2 linked regions of the Gloeocapsopsis sp. IPPAS B-1203 genome follow. Each later gene encodes a partner of the first gene's protein in a complex. Links are inferred from orthologs where the notes say so. Each region holds a gene or a part of one and is shown in the gene's direction. Other genes may lie near its edges. The genes, in order: tsaE and tsaD.

Evidence for each region.
Region 2: the proteins of tsaE (region 1) and tsaD are in contact, whole or in part, in a crystal structure (PDB 6N9A), measured with the Thermotoga maritima proteins. The link is inferred for Gloeocapsopsis sp. IPPAS B-1203 from one-to-one orthologs. Residues at the interface, in WP_004082108.1 of Thermotoga maritima: Leu37, Gly38, Lys46, Lys57, Val59, Lys60, Ser61, Thr63, Phe64, Thr65, Leu66, Met67, Val69, Pro71, Tyr82, Arg83, Leu84, Asp86, Asp88, Phe89, Asp93, Ile128, Asp130, Glu131, Arg134; in WP_004082750.1 of Thermotoga maritima: Cys10, Asp11, Arg49, His50, Leu82, Gly84, Gly135, Gly136, Glu154, Thr155, Leu156, Asp157, Asp158, Ser159, Glu162, Asp165, Lys166, Arg169, Leu170, Tyr175, Lys213, Thr214, Leu217, Tyr218, Gln221, Arg222, Asn324.

Annotation. Positions count from the first base shown.
Region 1 is NZ_PEIG01000005.1:128,104-131,209, reverse strand. The notes cover bases 238-3,011. They hold tsaE (tRNA (adenosine(37)-N6)-threonylcarbamoyltransferase complex ATPase subunit type 1 TsaE), read left to right. Parts: upstream 238-1,276; coding sequence 1,277-1,747; downstream 1,748-3,011. Other genes in these bases: CSQ79_RS10510 (CRTAC1 family protein), read left to right, coding at 2,713-3,011; CSQ79_RS10520 (gluconeogenesis factor YvcK family protein), read left to right, coding at 238-1,129. In the rest of the region: more of CSQ79_RS10520, read left to right, coding at 1-237; more of CSQ79_RS10510, read left to right, coding at 3,012-3,106. UniProt on the Escherichia coli protein: Required for the formation of a threonylcarbamoyl group on adenosine at position 37 (t(6)A37) in tRNAs that read codons beginning with adenine.
Region 2 is NZ_PEIG01000002.1:81,442-84,724, forward strand. Bases 321-3,271 are described here. They hold tsaD (tRNA (adenosine(37)-N6)-threonylcarbamoyltransferase complex transferase subunit TsaD), read left to right. Parts: upstream 321-1,246; coding sequence 1,247-2,296; downstream 2,297-3,271. Other genes in these bases: CSQ79_RS03650 (Photosystem I reaction center subunit IX), read right to left, coding at 352-501; CSQ79_RS03655 (Photosystem I reaction center subunit III), read right to left, coding at 538-1,032; CSQ79_RS03665 (alpha/beta fold hydrolase), read right to left, coding at 2,396-3,271. In the rest of the region: CSQ79_RS03645 (photosystem I reaction center subunit XI), read right to left, coding at 1-25; more of CSQ79_RS03665, read right to left, coding at 3,272-3,283.

The DNA of each region.
Region 1 (3,106 bases):
TATTAGCGGTCCCTTGGTGTTGCTCATCGGAGCTTTATTGATCTTCTGGGGACAAACCCGCACAGTAGGTTCAATTACTGAAGTACTAAGACCAGAAGGTGGCGATGAAGAACTCATCGATGTCTTGTTAACACACCGCCGCTTGCATCGTGGACCGAAAATTGTCGCAATTGGTGGCGGGACGGGATTATCAACGTTACTGCGGGGACTCAAGGCATACAGTGCAAATATTACTGCAATTGTCACTGTAGCTGATGATGGTGGTTCTTCAGGACGGTTGCGGCGTGAAATTGGGGTTCTTCCCCCAGGAGATATTCGCAACTGTTTAGCTGCCCTTGCTTCCGAGGAAAAGCTTTTGACAGAACTCTTTCAATACCGCTTTCGGGCTGGTGATGGTTTAGTTGGTCATAGTTTTGGCAATTTATTCCTCACCGCAATGAGTGAAATTACGGGAGATTTAGAACAGGGAATCGCAGCAAGTTCTCAAGTACTTGCTATTCGCGGACAAGTTTTTCCGGCAACGCTGAGTGATGTGCGTTTATGGGCAGAATTAGCAGATGGTCGTCGCATTGAAGGTGAATCTAATATTACTAAAGCAGGGGGCTGTATTCTCAAAATTGGCTGTACTCCCGCCGAACCGCCAGCATTACCTAAAGCACTTCAAGCGATTCATGAAGCTGACTATATTATTATTGGTCCTGGAAGTCTTTATACAAGCGTTATTCCTAATTTATTAGTACCAGAAATTGCGCAGGCGATCGCGGCACGCTGTAAAGGGGGCAAAACACCTGTTCCTTGTATTTATGTATGCAACGTGATGACTCAACCAGGAGAAACACAAGGCTATACTGTCTCCGATCATATTCGTGCGATCGATGCTGCGTGTGGACAAAAACTATTTAGCGCAGTCTTAGTTCATAGAAGAACTCCCTCAGAAAAAAGCCTTTTACGCTACGCACAAGAAAACTCTCATCCTGTATTTCTAGATCGCGATGTTGTCGCCCGCTTAGGAAGGCGAATTGTGTTAGCAAATGTGATGGATGAGGATGAGGAAACAGGACTGGTGCGACATAATCCCCAAGCATTAGCACGAGTATTACTACGATGGTATGGTCGCGCTCATAGATAAGCTTCTAATTGGCTTGCACAAGTATTATTAAATATGACCTTGCTAACCTTACACTATGGAGTTTTATATCTACCAGCTCTTTTATAATAATTATCAAATTTAGTAGTGGTTATTTTTATAATATCTACGGAGGTTACGCGCTAACTTATGATAGTTGATCGTTTTGATTTTATCCTAACAGATACAGAAGCTACAGCACATTTAGGTAGTTTATTAGGACAACATTTAAAGGCTGGAATTGTTATTTTACTAGAAGGCAATTTAGGTACTGGCAAAACAACTTTAGTTCAAGGTATTGGTAAAGGATTAGGAATTACCGAATCAATTGTTAGCCCTACTTTTACTTTAATTAATGAGTACACAGAAGGACGCTTACCACTTTATCACCTAGATTTGTATCGTCTAGAACCTGAAGAAGTTACTGCATTGCACCCAGAAGTTTACTGGGAAGGTATTGATGTGGATTTGGGTATCACGGCGATTGAATGGGCAGAACGCTTGCCTTACTTACCACAAAGTTATATCAGCATCCGTCTCAGTCATCATAATCTTCATGGTCGTCAAGTAGAATTGTCTGCTGTTGGCGTTCAACTCAACTTCTTAGATTTAACTAAATGAAGATACATTTTTATTGCTGTAGTATAGCGATCGCCTTTTTAATCTCATACTAATACTATTTATCACTTTTGATAGATGCAAATATTTTAGTTTAAATTTAGTGACTATTTGCTCAATAGTATCTAAATACTGTTTTTGTAAAGTTCTATTTAGTTCGTTGATTTTACCTTTTAAAATGGCTTACAAGAGATATATAGGTAGAAATTATATTTCTATCTTTTATATGTACGGTTTATTAACTTGCATAAGACTTTTAGTAAGTTTGGCATTAATCCAGGAAGTATAAATGCTATGTTCTGTGGTCTATTTATGCTCATGAATAACAATTATACTATCCGGAGTAATCCTGTTGAACTCAATTAAGAGAAGTTAAGAGATAAATGCTGACATAATCTTAACTTTAAGGTACTAGTCTACTATTTAAGTTGACTTAACGTAAAGGAGTTGTTAATGCTACATTAACACTATATTTGCATCTAATAAGTTTGATTTTCTATATTCTATTAGCTAAGGTTTGGGCTTTCGAGCTTAAACCTATAAATCCTACTAAAAGTTTGGTTATCTTAATCTAAATTTTGCATTTCTAGCTCTATCTTGCCTAGAAACTAGAAACTGTATTATCCCTAAGTTTTTAGGGAAGGTAGATATCTGCTACCTATTTAACTTCTCTGCCTTTTTGAGATCGGCTTACTGCTATCTCTACAGGCAACTCTTAGGTAAAACTTTGCTACCTAGGAACACGTTGCTATTTATCAAATTCCGATTCTATTTCTAACACGACATCAATCTGCTGTCAAGTCCAGCGGAAGGGGGTGCATGTGCGACTTCATAAACTGCTAAAAATGCTGTTATGCTTTGGCATAGCAACACTAGTTTTCAGCCTTACAACCAAGGTTAGCCATAGTTTTACTAACCAGGTAAATTCTACAATCAAGTTTCAGGATTCCACTGCCAATGCTGGAATTATGTCAACAAAGGATGAAACTCACGGTGTTTCTTGGTTAGATTTCAACAGTGACGGCAAGCCTGATTTATGGATTACGCCTCATGGCTACAGAAGCCCAAATGAGCCTAAAGGAGCAAAATTTCCCAGTCTTTATCTCAATATGGGCGGTGGTAAATTCAAAAACATCATTTCGCAAGTTTGGCCCCAACGTGGCGTGACTGGTGATTCGCATGGTTCAGCTTGGGGTGATTTTGATAATGATGGCGACCCTGATTTATTTGTAGTGACAGGGGCACGGGCTGGCTATGGTCAAGAAAAAAACTTTTTCCTTGTTAATAATCAAGGAAAGTTACAAGAGCAAGCGGCGGCTTGGGGTTTAGATTTTCCTCTAGGAAGAGGTCGCGCACCGCTGT
Region 2 (3,283 bases), on another replicon or contig:
TAGATGCATCTATTGCTTGCGCCATATTTATGTCAGTTCTCAATCAGGTAGTGGCATTATTTTATGGTAATAAATGACCCAATCTTTCATACTTTAGTCTTAAATTAAAAAAAATTAATTAAGCTAATGATTAGTCACAAAGAGTACAATTACACATTTCAAATGAGTAAGCGCTATACCATTTTTAAGATGGAAATATAGCGCCTTGTGCAATGAAAGGTAAACTCTTTAAAAAAGAAACTCAAAATCTATTGGCAATAGATAGAGTTTCAAAGTTAAAAAAGCAGCGTTTGTCTCATCAACATCAAACAAGTTTTAAAGAGACAAACACATGTTATTAGCTGCTCTTATTTATGGCAGCGGATGGAAAAGAAGGTCAGGATATAGATAATTAAAGACAATCAACAGAACTGCAGTAAAACTCAATAAAGCAAAAAGTAATACTGGGCTTAAAGAAAGATAGCGGAGTAAATAGTTTTGATTGTCGCCTTTCTTTTGCATGAATCAGTCTCCAAAAACAAATTAATTGAAATCAAACTAGCGTGGAGAAACTGGAATTTCGTCATCCTTGGCAACTAATTCCCCTGAGAGCAATTCCTTAACAGCGGCGAGAGGCCAAGTAAAGCCTGATAGCATTAGTGGCAGTGCTGTAGGCACGTCAATAATGACTTCTCGCATTTCTGTAGAATCGCGCTTTTTAATTGCTTGGAGATAGGCACGTCCTACCCAGCCAATCCAACCGGCAATATAGAGAAAGAGAATGCTAGGAATCAGAAAGTCACCAGCATGATTAAGACGACCATCTACAATCAAGTGAGGTAAGCCCTCAGGACCACATAATTCTTGAGCATAACGCTCAAATCGCTTTTGCCCCGAATTAGGATCAGCAGTCGTATTTCGAGCAGAAGCTGCTCTTTGAATAAATTCTGGAGACTCGCTACAAGGCACTAGTCCTGCACCAACGGCTAATGCCTGTGGGGCAAAATTAAACCATAAACCAATGACAAGAACTAGAGCAAACAATCGTCGCATGGAATTGTTTCCCTTTATTACAAAACCTAAATTTTGTTGTACGATAAGCAGCTTGAACAAACAGGTAAGCGCTTACATGGAAGCAATCATACTCTTGCGTGTGACCCTAGTAAAGTTTGCCGTGGGTAAAGTTTAAGCTACTTAATATAGTTGAATAAATTTTGCTAGTAACTGTTAACTGTTTACACGCAGGTAATACGCCTGTTTTATCATTATGTCAACTGTTTTATCAATAGAAACGAGCTGTGACGAAACTGCAGTAGCAATTGTTAAAAATCGTCAAGTTTGTAGTAGTATTGTTAACTCACAAATTCCTATTCACCAACAATATGGTGGGGTTGTTCCGGAAGTCGCTTCGCGCCAACATTTAGAAATTATTAATCAGGCGATCGCTCTTGCTTTGACGCAAGCAAATCTTACTTGGCAAGACATTGATGGAATAGCAGCCACTTGCGCTCCAGGTCTTGTGGGAGCTTTATTAGTTGGAGTCACCGCAGCAAAAACTTTAGCAATGGTGCGACAAAAGCCATTTATTGGCGTGCATCATCTTGAAGGTCACATTTACGCAAATTATCTGAGTGAACCAAGTTTAGAACCGCCATTTTTAAGTTTGCTGGTTTCAGGCGGTCATACAAGCTTAATCTATGTCAAAGATTGTGGAGTATACGAAACTTTAGGCGAAACCCGCGATGATGCAGCAGGAGAAGCATTTGATAAAGTAGCGCGGTTATTAAAACTTGGTTATCCTGGCGGTCCTGTCATTGATAAACTAGCCCAAGAAGGTAACGCTAAAACCTTTGGGCTACCTGAAGGCAATATTTCACAGCCAGGGGGTGGGTATCATCCTTATGATTCTAGTTTTAGCGGGTTAAAAACAGCAGTTCTACGGTTAGTACAGCAACTTGAAAAAGAAGCACAACCATTACCTGTAGCAGATATTGCCGCAAGTTTTCAGGAGAGTGTTGCGCGATCGCTAACTAAACGAGCGATCGCCTGTGCGCGAGATTACGGTTTAACCACAATAGCTGTTGGTGGTGGTGTAGCCGCTAATAGTGGCTTGAGACATCATTTAACGACTGCTGCTACTGCACACAACTTGCGCGTATTATTTCCCCCACTTAAATTTTGCACTGACAATGCAGCCATGATAGGTTGTGCTGCTGCGGATCACCTCGATCGCGGTCATACTTCCCCACTCACTTTAGGTGTCCAATCGCGATTACCCCTTACTCATGTCATGCAGTTGTACCGAGAGGAAAACTAGTGGAAGTGTGGGAGTGTTGGCGAGTGTTCGAGTAGTAGAGAAATTACTCTCCAACCCTCCTACTCTCAATCCCAATTACCCTACCACCCTCCTACCTGACTACCCTCTGCTTGATTTGTGCTGCTCTAACAACAAGCAAATCTGATGAGCAACGGTTTGCGGATGTTCTACCATTGCCAAATGTCCGCAGTGGGGAATTTCTATCACATTATTGCCACAGGCTTGAAAGAGGGGATGAAAGCTAGCTAAATGGCGGACATACTTAGGCTCCATGATTTGATCTTTGTCACCCGTAATAAAATATACGGGTTGCTGTAATTGGGATACAACTTTTGGCAACAGGTTAATTTCTGCTTCAGTTGTCGAATCTAGTAAAGATCCTAAAGCAGCTTCAGGATGAGCAATAACAAAATCGATCAATCGTTGACGTCCCCAAGCGGGTGCGATCGCTTGAACAACATTAGCACGAGTAAACAACAAATCTAGCAAAGGCAAATAGCACAACCAACGCGGACGATATTTAATGAGTCGCGAACCCCAACTCCGAAATTGGTCAAACGCTTCTTTAAGATAAATCCCACCACCAGCGTTCACACAAATGACTCCCTTAATACGGTCTGGTAACTGCTGGGCTGCCCACAGGGCGATACTACCACCCAATGAATGACCAATTAACCAAGCACTAGTAATGTTGAGTTTTTCGAGGAGAACAACTAAGTCTTGGGCATATGCAGCAGCTGTGTAGCAAGAATAGGGAACTAAATTTGAGATATTTTCTTGAGGTGGCGATTCGCGACTAACATGATTTATTTGAGACTGACCAAAACCACGCAGATCGTAAGCAAGACACTGAAAGTCTGAGGATAATTGCTCAATAATAGGCTGCCAGTATCCACGGCTTAACAGCCAACCGTGGATAAAGACCAAAGCGTGTGAAGAACCTGCGATTGGAGTCGTTAGCTCGTAAGCGTGTGGAACTCCCAGGAT